DNA from 4 places in the Pseudomonas sp. MF7453 genome. Region 2 is predicted to be linked to each of the others. Evidence: riboswitches for the same ligand, from Rfam matches in the RefSeq annotation. Region 2 holds a riboswitch; each other region holds the start of a gene.

Evidence for each region. Region 2 has a riboswitch for cobalamin ahead of JFT63_RS23175 (TonB-dependent receptor plug domain-containing protein). Riboswitches for the same ligand answer to the same signal wherever they lie in the genome.
Region 1: it holds a riboswitch for cobalamin, as region 2 does, so the genes downstream of both, cobW (cobalamin biosynthesis protein CobW) here and JFT63_RS23175 (TonB-dependent receptor plug domain-containing protein) in region 2, are expected to answer to the same signal.
Region 3: it holds a riboswitch for cobalamin, as region 2 does, so the genes downstream of both, cobO (cob(I)yrinic acid a,c-diamide adenosyltransferase) here and JFT63_RS23175 (TonB-dependent receptor plug domain-containing protein) in region 2, are expected to answer to the same signal.
Region 4: it holds a riboswitch for cobalamin, as region 2 does, so the genes downstream of both, cobW (cobalamin biosynthesis protein CobW) here and JFT63_RS23175 (TonB-dependent receptor plug domain-containing protein) in region 2, are expected to answer to the same signal.

What each region holds. Positions count from the first base shown of each region.
Region 1 covers NZ_JAEKCN010000002.1:115,191-119,328, forward strand. The annotation lists gene cobN (cobaltochelatase subunit CobN) at 1-574, opposite strand, end outside; gene cobW (cobalamin biosynthesis protein CobW) at 577-1,638, opposite strand; cobalamin riboswitch at 1,732-1,932, opposite strand; cobalamin riboswitch at 1,975-2,188, shown strand; gene JFT63_RS05380 (CbtB domain-containing protein) at 2,285-2,473, shown strand; gene JFT63_RS05375 (CbtA family protein) at 2,485-3,189, shown strand; gene JFT63_RS05370 (cobalamin biosynthesis protein) at 3,186-3,578, shown strand; gene cobM (precorrin-4 C(11)-methyltransferase) at 3,648-4,138, shown strand, end outside.
Region 2 covers NZ_JAEKCN010000016.1:92,058-96,195, reverse strand. The annotation lists gene JFT63_RS23175 (TonB-dependent receptor plug domain-containing protein) at 1-1,525, opposite strand, end outside; cobalamin riboswitch at 1,617-1,822, opposite strand; gene JFT63_RS23170 (3-deoxy-7-phosphoheptulonate synthase) at 1,873-2,952, opposite strand; gene JFT63_RS29910 (hypothetical protein) at 3,292-3,426, opposite strand; gene JFT63_RS23165 (carbon-nitrogen hydrolase family protein) at 3,573-4,138, shown strand, end outside.
Region 3 covers NZ_JAEKCN010000010.1:261,366-265,503, reverse strand. The annotation lists gene bluB (5,6-dimethylbenzimidazole synthase) at 1-307, opposite strand, end outside; gene JFT63_RS17705 (cobyrinate a,c-diamide synthase) at 304-1,686, opposite strand; gene cobO (cob(I)yrinic acid a,c-diamide adenosyltransferase) at 1,683-2,294, opposite strand; cobalamin riboswitch at 2,374-2,619, opposite strand; gene JFT63_RS17695 (PQQ-dependent sugar dehydrogenase) at 2,719-4,032, shown strand.
Region 4 covers NZ_JAEKCN010000002.1:486,960-491,097, forward strand. The annotation lists gene cobM (precorrin-4 C(11)-methyltransferase) at 1-730, opposite strand, end outside; gene JFT63_RS04075 (cobalamin biosynthesis protein) at 800-1,192, opposite strand; gene JFT63_RS04070 (CbtA family protein) at 1,189-1,893, opposite strand; gene JFT63_RS04065 (CbtB domain-containing protein) at 1,905-2,093, opposite strand; cobalamin riboswitch at 2,190-2,403, opposite strand; cobalamin riboswitch at 2,446-2,646, shown strand; gene cobW (cobalamin biosynthesis protein CobW) at 2,740-3,801, shown strand; gene cobN (cobaltochelatase subunit CobN) at 3,804-4,138, shown strand, end outside.

The DNA of each region.
Region 1 (4,138 bases), on a different contig from region 2:
GCCAATCATCAAGATCGGCATTGGCAGTTTGCGGATGATAGATCGCGGTACGCGGCAACGCCTGCGGCTCGTTCCAAGGGTAATCGCGCCCCAGATAATCACTGGCCAGGCAGCGATAAAAATCCAGGGCATTACCCAGCCCGCCCTGGCGCAGGAAATGCCAAAGGCGGTCGCGCTGCTCGGCGCCAACCGTGCTCAAGCCACTGAGCTCTGGGTCTGGGCGATCATCCCCCGGCACCAGGATCAGCGTGACGCCGCGTTCGGCCAGCTCCACCAGGCGCTCGATACCGTAGCGCCAATAGCCAATGCCACCGTGCAGGGAAATCAGGATGACCTTGGCGTGACGCAACACCTCATCGACATACAGGTCGACCGAGGCATGGTTCTGCACCTGCATCGGGTTGGCCAGGCGCAGGCTGGGGTAATCCTCGGGCAATTGCTGGGCGACTTCGGCCAGCAGCGCCAGGCTGGAATCGCCGCTGCACAGGATCACCAGCTCGGCGGGGGTTTGGCCAAGGTCGGCGATATTGTCGTCCGCGACGAAACCACCGGGCTGGGTCCTGAGCAGGTGCATGGTTAAACGCTGAGGGCAGCGCGCAATTGCGCTTCAAGGCCGGCGGCGTCCAGCTCTTGGCCGATCAGCACCAGGCGCGTGGTGCGCGCTTCATCGGCGCCCCAGGCGCGGTCGAAGTGCTTGTCAAAGCGTGTGCCCACACCCTGGATCAGCAGGCGCATCGGCTTGTTTGGGATAGCTGCAAAGCCTTTCACACGCAAAATGCCGTGCTGCACCACCAATTGGGTCAGGGCGTCGAGCAACAGGGCTTCGTCGGCTTGCGGCAAGTCGATGGAGATGGAGTCGAACGCGTCGTGGTCGTGGTCGTCTTCGCCTTCATGGTGCTGATCGTGATGGCTGTGGCGAGCGTCGATATGCTCTTCGGAGCTGGCGCCGAGGCCGATCAACACGTCCAGCGGCAGGCGGCCGCTGCTGGCTTCGATGACCTTCACCGCCGGCGGCAGTTCTTCGGCCACTTCCAGGCGCACACGGGCCAGGTCTTCGGCGCTGATCAGGTCGGCTTTGTTGAGGATCACCAGGTCAGCGCTGGCCAGTTGGTCGGCGAACAGTTCGTGCAACGGCGACTCGTGGTCCAGGTTGGGGTCAAGTTTGCGCTGGGCGTCGACCTGATCCGGGAAGGCGGCAAAGGTACCGGCGGCCACGGCCGGGCTGTCGACTACGGTGATCACCGCGTCAACGGTGCAGGCGCTGCGGATTTCCGGCCACTGGAAGGCTTGCACCAACGGCTTGGGCAGGGCCAGGCCCGAGGTTTCAATGAGGATATGGTCCAGGTCACCGCGACGGGCGACCAGTTCGCGCATCACCGGGAAGAACTCTTCCTGCACCGTGCAGCACAGGCAGCCGTTGGCCAGTTCGTACACGCGGCCGTTGGCTTCTTCCTCGGTGCAACCGATAGAGCACTGCTTGAGGATCTCGCCGTCAATGCCCAGCTCGCCAAATTCATTGACGATCACGGCAATGCGACGGCCCTGGGCGTTGTCGAGCATATGGCGCAGCAACGTAGTCTTGCCCGAGCCGAGGAAGCCGGTAACGATGGTGACGGGAAGTTTGGCCAGTGTTTTCATCGGATGCCCTTTGGGGCGGGCATACGGGACGACAGGCCCTGCGGCGGCGCGCAGCAGCGGATTTCGTCACCGGATCACCCCGCCCGGTTGAATTGAAAAATCGGTGACGAGGCAGGTCTCCTGGCTTGGGGCGTGCAGGTCTTGCGACCAACGTTGACTGCGCCTTCCCGCCGTCTCGGCAGTGGCATGGCAGTCAACTGAACCCTTCACAGTTGCGGGGGCAGCCGCGGCTTGAACCGCGTTCCCTTCTTAGCTTCGGCGTGGGGCCGAAGAACCTCGAAGGTGCAAGGCTACAGGGGCTCGCGGCATTTGACTACCGTCCCCGGCCCATGCTCTCCTACACATCTTGTTTCGGGTGCCCTTCACAGGGTGAAACGGGAAACCGGTGCGTCATACCCCTATGACAAATCCGGTGCTGCCCCCGCAACGGTAAGCGAGCGAAGCGTCACGGCCACTGTGCTTTTGCATGGGAAGGCGATGCTTTTCAGGCGCACTCTGTCCAGAGCCGCCCCTCGCAAGCCCGGAGACCGGCCCGAAAAAATCAGATAACAAACCCGCGGTGGGCGGGCGCTGTTCGAACCCTGCGTGCCTGGCGCGTGGGGTTTGCATGCGCTCGTTTCACCCTGACACCTGAAAGGGACGCGCCATGTCGATCATCAGCAGCACTACGCCCTCCGCAAGCAGCACCACCACGTTGAGTCAACGCCTGAGCGCTGCGATCGGCGCGGCAATCCTGGGTGCGTGCCTTGTGTACTTCGCCGGTTTTTCGCATATCGAGGCGGTGCATAACGCGGCCCACGATACCCGCCACAGCGCCGCGTTCCCTTGCCACTGAGGCCTGCCGACATGATCAAACGTATTGCGCAAACCGCAGGTTTCACCGGCCTGCTGGCCGCCCTGCTGCTGACCCTGCTGCAAAGCTTGTGGGTCTCGCCGTTGATTTTGCAGGCCGAAACGTATGAAAAGGCTCCTGTAGCGACCGAAGTTGCCCACGAACACGGCGCAGGTGCCGCTGCACATAGCCACGACGCCGAAGCCTGGGAGCCGGAAGATGGCTGGCAGCGCGTGTTGTCGACCACAGGTGGCAACCTGGTGGTGGCGGTCGGCTTTGCGTTGATGCTCGCCGGCCTTTACACCTTGCGCGCCCCCACCCGCACCGCCCAGGGCTTGCTCTGGGGCCTGGCGGGTTACGCGACCTTTGTGCTGGCACCTACCCTGGGCCTGCCGCCTGAATTGCCGGGCACGGCCGCGGCTGACCTGACGCTGCGCCAGACCTGGTGGATCGGTACCGCCGCCTCCACCGCCGCCGGTATTGCGCTGATCGTGTTCGGTCGCAACGGGCTGCTCAAAGTGCTGGGCGTGGCAATTCTTGCCGTCCCCCACGTGATTGGCGCGCCGCAGCCGCAAGTGCATTCGATGCTGGCACCCGAGGCGCTCGAAGCACAGTTCAAAATCGCATCGCAACTGACCAATGTGGTGTTCTGGCTGGCCCTGGGCCTGATCAGCGCCTGGCTGTTTCGCCGCAACCGCGACGACCAATACTCGGCATGACGTTGGTAGTCGGCCTGGGTTGCCAGCGGGGTTGTGACGTTCACACGCTGCTGGCGCTGCTGGACAGCGCCCTCGTCGAAGCGGGTATCGGCCGCCAGTGCTTGACGGCGCTGGCCAGTATCGATCGCAAGCAGGATGAGCCAGGGTTGCTGGCGCTCGCCCAAGTGCTGAATGTACCGCTGCTGTGCTTCGATGCCACGCAATTGGCGGCTTACGAAGAGCGACTGAGCCACAAATCGAGCGTCGCATTTGCCCATACCGGCTGTTACGGCATTGCCGAAAGCGCCGCCCTGGCCCTGACCGAACAGCTCGCTAATGCCCCTGCCCGCCTGCTGATCACTCGCAGAAAAGTTGCCCACGCCACGCTTGCATTGGCCTGCACCGGCTAAAACCTTGATAATCGCCCTTGCGACCATGAGCCGTTTTCATGCTCGCCCGCTTTTCAACAGGAACTCTCCATGACCGTCTACTTCATCGGCGCAGGCCCCGGCGATCCGGAACTGATCACCGTCAAGGGCCAGCGGCTGATCCGCAGTTGCCCGGTGATCATCTATGCCGGCTCGTTAGTGCCCGCCGCGGTGCTGGAGGGTCATCAGGCGCAGCAGGTGGTCAACAGCGCCGAGCTGCATCTTGAACAGATCATGGACCTGATCAAGACCGCCCATGCCCAAGGCCAGGATGTGGCGCGCGTGCACTCGGGCGACCCGAGCCTGTATGGCGCGATTGGCGAGCAGATCCGCCACTTGCGGGAAATGGGTATTCCTTTCCAGGTCATTCCCGGCGTTACGGCAGTAGCGGCCTGCGCCGCGTTGCTGGAAACCGAGCTGACTCTGCCGGACATCGCCCAGAGCGTGATCCTGACCCGATACGCCGACAAGACCAACATGCCCCCCGGTGAGAGCTTCGACAGCCTGGCCCGCCATGGTACGACCATGGCGATCCACTTGGG
Region 2 (4,138 bases):
AGCCGCGCATCTTGACTTGGCCCTGGCCGTTGACCCACAGCCTATCGTTCAGTGTGATCAGGTCAGTGATCTCACGTTTGAATAACGTCACGCTTGCGTTGAAATCGCGTCCAGCGAGTGATCCCCTGTAGTCGACACCCAACTCGGCGTTGCGGCTTTTCTCAGGCTTGAGGTGGCGGTTACCTTTTTCGTCGGTTTCATTGACGAACAGTTGTTCGGCGTTGGGCAGCTTGTAGGCCGTGCCATATTGACCGCGCAGCGCCCAATTCTCGTTGAGGTCATAGAGCGAGGTGAGCATACCGACGGTGGCGCTGTCGCCCCCGCTCATGGCTTCGTGGCGCACACCAAGGCTGGGGTGCCAATCGGGCAGGGCGTCGATCTGCGGGCGCAGTTGGGTGTACAGCGCGTGGGCCTGGGCCTTGTTGTTGTCGATTACCAGCACATCGTCCTGGCCCTTGAACCATTGGTTATCACTGCCGACGATCCACACATGCCCGCCCGGCAATTGGGCCTTGCCCTCGGCCTGCACGCCCCAATCGGTGAAACCCCAATAGTCGTTATGATTGATCACCTGGGTGCCACCTGCGTCAAGGTTGTTGATGCGGGTATAGCGGGTGTCCCAATCGTTGATATGGCCCTTGACGAAATAGCTCAGGCGTTCGTTGATATTTTGCTCGAAGGTCGCTGTGGCGATCTGCTGAACACGGTCGTTGGTGGTCTTGTGGGATGCCACCGGGCGAGCGAAATCCAGGTTGGCATCGGCGTATTGGTAGAACAGTTCCAGGCGTGAATGGTCGCCAAAGGATTGAATCGCCTTGGTGCCGAAGGTGGTGACCTCGTAGGCGCGCTTCTTGTTGCTGACGTTTTTCATATCGCGGTTGCGAAACGGCTGGTAGCCCTCGGACGCATTACGGCTGACGTACGCCAATAGGCCCATGTCGCCCCAACCGTTGTTGAAGAGTTTTTCGACCCGGGCGTCGCCGGTGGTGCCACCGAAGGTATCGACCCCCAGGTTCACTTCGCCGGAAGCACTGGGCGTCTGCGGGCTGCGGGTGACGATATTGATCACGCCGGACACGGCCTGGGTGCCGAACAGTAAACTCTGGCCACCCTTGAGCACTTCGATGCGCTCGATGGCATTGGCTGGCAGGGTGTCGATGTAAAGACCGCCGTACAAGCGGTTATTCAGGCGCACACCGTCAAGCAGGATCAACGTGTCATCGTTGCGTCCACCAAGCAGGGAATAGGTGCCGTAGTCGAACGGGCCGTTTTTCGGCGCGACGTACAGCCCGGGAATGAACATTTGCATGACCCGGGACACGTCGGCGGCAGGGCCGGCTCGCTCGATCTGGGCGCGGCTGACCACGTCGATTTTGCTGCCGTACCGGGCCATGGCCGCGACGGTGGTGGACTCCACCGAAGGCGCCGAGACGAGTTGCGCATTGAGTATCAGGGCATTGTCGTCAGCCAGCAGCAATGGGCTGAACAGGCAACCGACCAAGGGAGTGAATGAACGTCGAATCATAGTCTTCTCGAAAGTATCTTCGCAGAAGCACGCAAGAGAAGGCATCGAGCACACGCCAATACCGGCCCATGCCCGCCCACCGCAGGAGTTTGCCAAACAGAAATTTCAGGCCGGTCTCCGGGCTCATGCGTATGGACCCCTTCACCTTCCCATAGCGCAATGGCCACAGTGGTGTGTCGAAGGGATCACGCATATACCGTTGCGGGGGCAGCACCGGACTTGCTCGGCAAGAGCGTACCGGTTTCCCGTTTCACCCCGAGCACGGCGGCAGGGGGCACCTGAAACAGGCGGGCATCTGAACACTCGCACGAGCGCTCGTCAACTTTCCCGCCCAGCCCAGCCAGCGATCAGTCGGTTTTACTGTGTTCGCGCAACCGTTCGGCCGCGCTGCGCAACAACTGCTCGGTCCCGCTCCATCCCAGGCAACCATCGGTCACCGACACGCCGTATTTCATCGACGTGCTCAGCGGCTGGCAGCCTTCGAACAAGTGGCTCTCAAGCATCATGCCGATCAGCGAGGTATCGCCCTGTAAGCGCTGCTCCAATACGTCATTGAACACCGCCGGTTGGCGCAGCGGGTCCTTGCCGCTGTTGGCGTGGCTGCAATCGACCATGATCCGCGCTGCCACCTTGGCTTTGACCAGGTCATGTTTCACCTGGGCCACGCTCTGCGCATCGTAGTTTGGCCCACGGTGACCGCCGCGCAGCACCAAGTGCGTGTCGGGGTTGCCCGGTGTTTGAATGATGGCGGGATGGCCCTGGCTATCGACCCCGAAATGGCGGTGGGGGTGGGACGCCGAGCGCATCGCATCACAGGCAATCGCGACGCCGCCGTCGGTGCCGTTCTTGAAGCCCACGGGCAGGCCCAGGCCGCTGGCCATCTCGCGGTGGATCTGCGATTCAGTGGTGCGCGCGCCAATGGCAACCCAACTGAGCAGGTCATCGAAGTAGCCTGCTGCCATGGGTTGCAGCAGTTCGGTGGCGACCGGCAGGCCCAGGCGCAGCATTTCACGCATCAGTTCACGGGACAGGGCCAGGCCGGTGGCCATGTCATCGCTGCCGTCCAGGTGCGGGTCGTAGGCCAGGCCTTTCCAACCGATGGTAGTGCGCGGTTTTTCGACGTAGGCGCGGATCACCAGCAGCATCTGGTCGCTGACTTCGAGCGCAAGTTTCTTCAGGTTGCGTGCGTATTCCATGGCCGATTCCGGATCGTGGATCGAGCACGGGCCGACAATCACCAGTAAGCGCGAATCCTGGCCAGTGAGAATGGCACGCACGGCCTGGCGATGGGCGTGGATCTGTTCATTGAGGAACGGGCTGAGGGGCAGTTGGTGCTTCAGCTCAAGGGAGCTGGGCAAGCGCTGGGTCAGGGTTTCATTGGCGCTGTTGAGGGTGCAGACGGGCAAAGCGGCGACGGAGGAGTTCATATTCAAGGCTTCCTGGGCAAGCGGCGGGTTGTTCCCGCGCGCTTGGCCTACTGGGGTGTTCGACAATTGGCCGTACTGGCAAGGTGTGTTGGTTTGCCACCAATAGGTGACCGATCGGAGGCGGCAGGCTGTCCCGAACGGAGCTGGCTAAATCGCCATGCAGTGCAAGTGTCGAAGCGGTAATAGTTGGCGTAGTTCATGGTGTGATTCCTTTAAGTGTTCTTGAGCAAACAAAATAGTTAGCGGCTGAAAAAACAAAACCCCCGGTCGGGGAGCCGACCGGGGGTTTAGATTTCTCTGGTAGGCGACCCCTTGAGTAGTGGGCGCCGATTTCAGGTATCAGGCGCGCCAGTGGCTAAACCAATACCCAAAATAAAAGCCGGCCAGTGCGCTCGAACCGTTCACACGGGTAGCCGACACCGAGCGCAAGGCGCTGGCAGCAGGGCAAACCTGAGTGTGGGTGAGTTGCAACATGGTGGCTCTCCAAATGATGGGGGGAGCTTACTAGAGGCGCACGGGTGGATTCAATCAGTAATTTCTATTGCTTGAGGGTACTTACGACTATGGGGCGAGTGTCGCTATGCTGGTCACTCTTAAACAATGATTGCCAGGACGCGACCATGACTGCCTTGACCCTTGCTGCGGCGCAAACCCTTTCCATTGCCGGCGACGTCGCGGCCAACATCTCAAGGCACTTGGTGTTTATGCAGGTTGCGGCAGAGCAGGGCGTGCAATTGCTGGTGTTTCCGGAGCTGTCTTTGACCGGTTACGAACCCACGCTGGCCGCCGACCTGGCTATTGCTCCCGACGCCCCATTGCTGGCACCCCTGCGCGAAATGGCGCGTGAGTTGCAACTGACGGCGGTGGTAGGGATGCCGATTCGCCTGGCCTCGCAAACGCAGGTCATGATTGGCGCTCTGGTACTGGGTGCCGACGGCTCGGTGGCCGTCTATACCAAGCAGCATTTGCATCCAGGCGAAGAAGTGGCGTTTGCAGCCGGGCAGGGCGGTGCGGCACTGGCGTGGGGTGATGATCGAATTGCCCTGGCGGTTTGCGCTGACTTTTCCCACGCCAGTCATCCGCGCCAGGCGGCGCAAGCGGGTGCCAATGTGTACGCAGCCGGCGTGCTGATCAGCGAAGGCGGTTACGCCAAAGACAGCGCGCTGCTGCAGGGTTATGCCGCCGA
Region 3 (4,138 bases), on a different contig from region 2:
AGTCGTTGATGCCTTCGACCTTGAGCTTCATGAATTCATCGGAGCGCTCGCCCAGCGCCTCGGCGGTGCGCACGCGCTCTTCTTCCACCAACTGTTGAATCTGGCTGCGCAACGAGCGGTCGCTGATGCGCAGAAAACGCCACGGCTGCATCAGGCCGACGCTTGGCGCCTGGTGGGCGGCCTGGAGCAGACGGTGCAGCAGCTCGGGGGCGACGTTGCCGCCGGTGAAGTGGCGCATGTCGCGACGTTCGGCGATGGCGCGGTAGACAGCCTGGCGGTCGGCCTCGGGGAAGGCGTTGTCAGTCATGGCCGCATCGGGGGCAAGCCCCCTCCCACATTTGAAATGCATTCCCCTGTGGGAGCTGGCTTGCCTGCGATAGCGGTCTCAAGATCTGGCGCGAACAACGCGGCCACCGCGCCAGGATTCGACGGAAAATAAAAGTGCACGTAGGAAGCGGTCAGCCGCCCTTGTCGGTAAACCGCTTCAGCCCCGCGCCCGCCGTTAGGGCTCAGGCCACGGGCAATCGGCGCCAATGCGGTGCTGGTCAAGGAGTGGTGATAGGTGTGCCCGCGCAACGTGCCTTCCGGCAGTTCGACACTTTGCAGGGCCAGGGCCGCAAGTTTCTTTTGCATCACCGCTTCGCCTGGCAGCAAGCCAACCAGTTCGGCTCGGGCGCCCTCTACATCCATCAGCGAATCGAGCAGGTAGAGCATGCCGCCACATTCGGCGAGCAGAGGCTTGCCGGCGGCATGATGAGCACGGATGGCCTCCAGCATCGAGGTGTTTGCCGACAGGGCCTGATGGTGCAGCTCCGGATACCCGCCAGGCAGATAAAGGCTGTCCGCCTGCGGCAGCTGGCGATCATGGATAGGCGAGAAGAATGTCAGCTCGGCGCCCATGGCCCGCAGCAAATCCAGGCTGGCGCCGTAGGTAAAGGCAAAGGCTTCGTCACGGGCGACAGCGATACGCACACCAGCCAGTAACGGTTCGGCCTTGATCACTTCGGGCGCGGCAAAGGTCACGGGCGGCGGCAGAGCCACTTCGCAACTGCTGCCCAGCGCCCGGGCGGCGGCATCCAGGCGCACATCCAGGTCATTGAGTTCACTGGCTTGCACCAGGCCCAGGTGGCGACTCGGCAGTTCGATGCCGGTCTCGCGGGATAACGCGCCGTACCAGCGCAAGCCTTCGGTGAGGCTGCCTTCGAGCAACTGCGCATGACGCAGGGTGCCGACCCGGTTGGCCAGCACCCCGGCAAACGGCAGGTCGGGCTGATAGCGCGCCAGGCCCAGGGCCAGGGCACCAAAGGTCTGAGCCATGGCAGTCCCGTCGATCACCCCCAGCACCGGTACGCCGAAGTGCCGCGCCAGGTCGGCGCTGGAGGGGGTGCCGTCGAACAGCCCCATCACGCCTTCGATCAGGATCAGGTCGGCCTCCCCCGCCGCTTCCCACAGCAGACGACGACTTTCCTGCTCGCCCACCATCCACATGTCCAATTGATACACCGGCGCACCGCTGGCGCGCTCGTGGATCATGGGGTCGAGAAAGTCCGGCCCGCATTTGAACACGCGCACCTTGCGCCCCAAATTGCGATGCAAACGGGCCAGCGCGGCGGTGACCGTGGTTTTGCCCTGGCCGGACGCCGGAGCGGCGATCAATACGGCCGGGCATTGGCGGGGCTGATTCAAAGTTCGACGCCCTTCTGTGCCTTGATACCGGCCTGGAACGCGTGCTTGAGCATGCCCATTTCGGTGACGGTGTCGCCCATTTCGATCAATTCAGGCTTGGCGCCCCGGCCAGTGACCACCACATGCTGCATCGGCGGGCGGGCTTGCAGGTCGCTGAGGACCTGATCCAGGTCGAGGTAGCCGTGCTTGAGGGCGATGTTCAGTTCGTCCAGCACCACCAGGCGAATGGACGCGTCATTGAGCATCGCCCGGGACACCGCCCAGGCCGCTTCGGCGGCGGCGATATCACGTTGGCGATCCTGGGTTTCCCAGGTGAAGCCTTCGCCCATGACGTGGAAGCGCACCTGCTCGGGGAAGCGCCGGAAGAACAGCTCTTCGCCCGTGCTGTTGCGGCCCTTGATGAACTGCACCACACCGCACTGCATGCCGTGGCCCATGGCGCGGGCCAACATGCCGAAGGCCGAGCTGCTCTTGCCTTTGCCGTTGCCGGTCAATACCAGCAACAAGCCGCACTCATTCGGCGAATTGGCGATGCGCTCGTCGATTACGGCTTTTTTGCGCAACATGCGCGCCAGGTGGCGTTCGTCGCGGTCGGGGGAATCGGTCATGGCAGCTCTCCGTTGGGGCTGGACAAAAACGGCGGGCAGGAAAAAGAAAAAACAGACAGCCAAGCATCGCCCACCGTGATGCTGTTGAATGTTCAAGGCCGGTCTCCGGACTCATGAGTGGCGCGTCTTATCGAAGCAGCCGAGGGCGCGCCTTCCCATATCGCGGGCGATACAGTGGCAAACAGCACCGTCTTGACTCATTTACCGTTGCGGGGGCAGCGCCGGAATCGCGGCAGCACTGTGTACAAGTGCGCTCACTCACCGGCTTCCCTGTTTCACTCTGTCGACGCGCGCGCCACAGAGCACCTGGAACAAGCCGCGAAGGTTAGTGGGTTGGGGGTGGAGCGTCAATTAAAGCTGGCCTTGTACTTGAACCATCCGTACAGCGTGCTTCTCTACCCTTACAGGTATCAAGGAGAAAACCATGCCTAAAACCCGATTGGCCTTACTGATCATGCTCACCGGCAGCCTCGCCGCCTGCGGCGAAAGCTCCACCCTGCAAGTCGCGGATGGCACCGGGCCCTCGCCCAAACTGCCGGAGCCGAACAAGACGCTGATTCCCACCGTCAACATCGCCCCGGCGATCGGTTGGCCTGAAGGCGCCAAGCCAACGGCTGCCGCCGGCACCCAAGTGGCCGCCTTCGCCGAAGGCCTGGATCACCCACGCTGGCTCTACGTGCTGCCCAACGGCGACGTGCTGGTGGCCGAGACCAATGCGCCGCCCAAGCCAGACGACTCCAAAGGCGTGCGCGGCTGGGTGATGGAAAAAGTCATGGGCCGCGCCGGTGCCGGTGTGCCCAGCCCGAACCGCATCACGCTGCTGCGCGATGCCGATCATGACGGCGTGGCCGAAACGCGTACGGTATTTCTGCAAAATCTGAATTCGCCGTTTGGCATGACACTGGTGGGCAACGATCTGTACGTGGCGGACTCGGACAAGTTGCTGCGCTTTCCCTATCAGCCGGGTGAAACCGCAATCACGTCCCAAGGCACCACAGTCGTGGATTTGCCAGGCGGCCCCTTGAACCATCACTGGACCAAAAACGTGGTGGCCAGCAAGGACGGCAGCAAGCTGTATGTGAGCGTCGGCTCCAACAGCAACGTTGGCGAAAACGGCCTGGATGCCGAGCAAGGCCGCGCTGCTATCTGGGAAGTTGATCGCGCGACCGGCCAGCACCGCATTTTCGCCTCCGGCCTGCGCAACCCCAACGGCATGGCCTGGGAGCCACAGAGCGGCAAGCTGTGGACGGCAGTTAACGAGCGCGATGAAATCGGCAGCGACCTGGTGCCGGATTACATCACCTCGGTCAAGGATGGCGGCTTCTACGGCTGGCCTTTCAGTTATTACGGCCAGCATGTGGATGTGCGTGTCACCCCGCAGAACCTGGACATGGTCGCCAAGGCCATCGCTCCCGACTATGCGGTAGGCCCTCATACTGCGTCGCTGGGGCTGACCTTCGCCGAGGGCAGCAAACTCCCTGCCCCTTTCAGTAATGGCGCATTTATCGGCCAGCATGGTTCCTGGAACCGCAAGCCGCACAGTGGCTACAAGGTAATTTTCGTGCCCTTCGAAGGGGGCCAGCCGAAAGGGCAACCGGTGGATGTGCTGACCGGGTTTCTGGATAGCGATGAGAAGGCCATGGGCCGGCCAGTAGGCGTGGTGATAGATCAGCAGGGGGATTTGCTGGTGGCCGATGATGTGGGCAATAAGGTTTGGCGGGTATCGGCTGTTAAGTAAATCGCCACACACCAATGTGGGAGCGGGCTTGCCCGCGATTACGGTGGCCCAGTCAACTAACGCGTTGACTGACACACTGCATTCGCGGGCAAGCCCGCTCCCACAT
Region 4 (4,138 bases), on a different contig from region 2:
GGGCATGCCCGGCCCGATACAGCGACGACTCGCCGAAACTGTCACTGGCCAGCACTCGGCCCACCACAATCAGTGCCGTGCGCCGGAACCCCTTGGCTGCGACCTTGGCGGCAATATCTGTCAGGGTGCCGACAACCCAATCCTGATCCGGCCAGGTCGCTCGGTGCACCACGGCAATTGGGCAATCGGCGCCATAGTGCGGCAGCAGTTCGGCGACGATCTTTTCCAGGTGATTGACCCCCAAGTGGATCGCCATGGTCGTACCATGGCGGGCCAGGCTGTCGAAGCTCTCACCGGGGGGCATGTTGGTCTTGTCGGCGTATCGGGTCAGGATCACGCTCTGGGCGATGTCCGGCAGAGTCAGCTCGGTTTCCAGCAACGCGGCGCAGGCCGCTACTGCCGTAACGCCGGGAATGACCTGGAAAGGAATACCCATTTCCCGCAAGTGGCGGATCTGCTCGCCAATCGCGCCATACAGGCTCGGGTCGCCCGAGTGCACGCGCGCCACATCCTGGCCTTGGGCATGGGCGGTCTTGATCAGGTCCATGATCTGTTCAAGATGCAGCTCGGCGCTGTTGACCACCTGCTGCGCCTGATGACCCTCCAGCACCGCGGCGGGCACTAACGAGCCGGCATAGATGATCACCGGGCAACTGCGGATCAGCCGCTGGCCCTTGACGGTGATCAGTTCCGGATCGCCGGGGCCTGCGCCGATGAAGTAGACGGTCATGGAGAGTTCCTGTTGAAAAGCGGGCGAGCATGAAAACGGCTCATGGTCGCAAGGGCGATTATCAAGGTTTTAGCCGGTGCAGGCCAATGCAAGCGTGGCGTGGGCAACTTTTCTGCGAGTGATCAGCAGGCGGGCAGGGGCATTAGCGAGCTGTTCGGTCAGGGCCAGGGCGGCGCTTTCGGCAATGCCGTAACAGCCGGTATGGGCAAATGCGACGCTCGATTTGTGGCTCAGTCGCTCTTCGTAAGCCGCCAATTGCGTGGCATCGAAGCACAGCAGCGGTACATTCAGCACTTGGGCGAGCGCCAGCAACCCTGGCTCATCCTGCTTGCGATCGATACTGGCCAGCGCCGTCAAGCACTGGCGGCCGATACCCGCTTCGACGAGGGCGCTGTCCAGCAGCGCCAGCAGCGTGTGAACGTCACAACCCCGCTGGCAACCCAGGCCGACTACCAACGTCATGCCGAGTATTGGTCGTCGCGGTTGCGGCGAAACAGCCAGGCGCTGATCAGGCCCAGGGCCAGCCAGAACACCACATTGGTCAGTTGCGATGCGATTTTGAACTGTGCTTCGAGCGCCTCGGGTGCCAGCATCGAATGCACTTGCGGCTGCGGCGCGCCAATCACGTGGGGGACGGCAAGAATTGCCACGCCCAGCACTTTGAGCAGCCCGTTGCGACCGAACACGATCAGCGCAATACCGGCGGCGGTGGAGGCGGCGGTACCGATCCACCAGGTCTGGCGCAGCGTCAGGTCAGCCGCGGCCGTGCCCGGCAATTCAGGCGGCAGGCCCAGGGTAGGTGCCAGCACAAAGGTCGCGTAACCCGCCAGGCCCCAGAGCAAGCCCTGGGCGGTGCGGGTGGGGGCGCGCAAGGTGTAAAGGCCGGCGAGCATCAACGCAAAGCCGACCGCCACCACCAGGTTGCCACCTGTGGTCGACAACACGCGCTGCCAGCCATCTTCCGGCTCCCAGGCTTCGGCGTCGTGGCTATGTGCAGCGGCACCTGCGCCGTGTTCGTGGGCAACTTCGGTCGCTACAGGAGCCTTTTCATACGTTTCGGCCTGCAAAATCAACGGCGAGACCCACAAGCTTTGCAGCAGGGTCAGCAGCAGGGCGGCCAGCAGGCCGGTGAAACCTGCGGTTTGCGCAATACGTTTGATCATGTCGGCAGGCCTCAGTGGCAAGGGAACGCGGCGCTGTGGCGGGTATCGTGGGCCGCGTTATGCACCGCCTCGATATGCGAAAAACCGGCGAAGTACACAAGGCACGCACCCAGGATTGCCGCGCCGATCGCAGCGCTCAGGCGTTGACTCAACGTGGTGGTGCTGCTTGCGGAGGGCGTAGTGCTGCTGATGATCGACATGGCGCGTCCCTTTCAGGTGTCAGGGTGAAACGAGCGCATGCAAACCCCACGCGCCAGGCACGCAGGGTTCGAACAGCGCCCGCCCACCGCGGGTTTGTTATCTGATTTTTTCGGGCCGGTCTCCGGGCTTGCGAGGGGCGGCTCTGGACAGAGTGCGCCTGAAAAGCATCGCCTTCCCATGCAAAAGCACAGTGGCCGTGACGCTTCGCTCGCTTACCGTTGCGGGGGCAGCACCGGATTTGTCATAGGGGTATGACGCACCGGTTTCCCGTTTCACCCTGTGAAGGGCACCCGAAACAAGATGTGTAGGAGAGCATGGGCCGGGGACGGTAGTCAAATGCCGCGAGCCCCTGTAGCCTTGCACCTTCGAGGTTCTTCGGCCCCACGCCGAAGCTAAGAAGGGAACGCGGTTCAAGCCGCGGCTGCCCCCGCAACTGTGAAGGGTTCAGTTGACTGCCATGCCACTGCCGAGACGGCGGGAAGGCGCAGTCAACGTTGGTCGCAAGACCTGCACGCCCCAAGCCAGGAGACCTGCCTCGTCACCGATTTTTCAATTCAACCGGGCGGGGTGATCCGGTGACGAAATCCGCTGCTGCGCGCCGCCGCAGGGCCTGTCGTCCCGTATGCCCGCCCCAAAGGGCATCCGATGAAAACACTGGCCAAACTTCCCGTCACCATCGTTACCGGCTTCCTCGGCTCGGGCAAGACTACGTTGCTGCGCCATATGCTCGACAACGCCCAGGGCCGTCGCATTGCCGTGATCGTCAATGAATTTGGCGAGCTGGGCATTGACGGCGAGATCCTCAAGCAGTGCTCTATCGGTTGCACCGAGGAAGAAGCCAACGGCCGCGTGTACGAACTGGCCAACGGCTGCCTGTGCTGCACGGTGCAGGAAGAGTTCTTCCCGGTGATGCGCGAACTGGTCGCCCGTCGCGGTGACCTGGACCATATCCTCATTGAAACCTCGGGCCTGGCCCTGCCCAAGCCGTTGGTGCAAGCCTTCCAGTGGCCGGAAATCCGCAGCGCCTGCACCGTTGACGCGGTGATCACCGTAGTCGACAGCCCGGCCGTGGCCGCCGGTACCTTTGCCGCCTTCCCGGATCAGGTCGACGCCCAGCGCAAACTTGACCCCAACCTGGACCACGAGTCGCCGTTGCACGAACTGTTCGCCGACCAACTGGCCAGCGCTGACCTGGTGATCCTCAACAAAGCCGACCTGATCAGCGCCGAAGACCTGGCCCGTGTGCGCCTGGAAGTGGCCGAAGAACTGCCGCCGGCGGTGAAGGTCATCGAAGCCAGCAGCGGCCGCCTGCCGCTGGACGTGTTGATCGGCCTCGGCGCCAGCTCCGAAGAGCATATCGACGCTCGCCACAGCCATCACGATCAGCACCATGAAGGCGAAGACGACCACGACCACGACGCGTTCGACTCCATCTCCATCGACTTGCCGCAAGCCGACGAAGCCCTGTTGCTCGACGCCCTGACCCAATTGGTGGTGCAGCACGGCATTTTGCGTGTGAAAGGCTTTGCAGCTATCCCAAACAAGCCGATGCGCCTGCTGATCCAGGGTGTGGGCACACGCTTTGACAAGCACTTCGACCGCGCCTGGGGCGCCGATGAAGCGCGCACCACGCGCCTGGTGCTGATCGGCCAAGAGCTGGACGCCGCCGGCCTTGAAGCGCAATTGCGCGCTGCCCTCAGCGTTTAACCATGCACCTGCTCAGGACCCAGCCCGGTGGTTTCGTCGCGGACGACAATATCGCCGACCTTGGCCAAACCCCCGCCGAGCTGGTGATCCTGTGCAGCGGCGATTCCAGCCTGGCGCTGCTGGCCGAAGTCGCCCAGCAATTGCCCGAGGATTACCCCAGCCTGCGCCTGGCCAACCCGATGCAGGTGCAGAACCATGCCTCGGTCGACCTGTATGTCGATGAGGTGTTGCGTCACGCCAAGGTCATCCTGATTTCCCTGCACGGTGGCATTGGCTATTGGCGCTACGGTATCGAGCGCCTGGTGGAGCTGGCCGAACGCGGCGTCACGCTGATCCT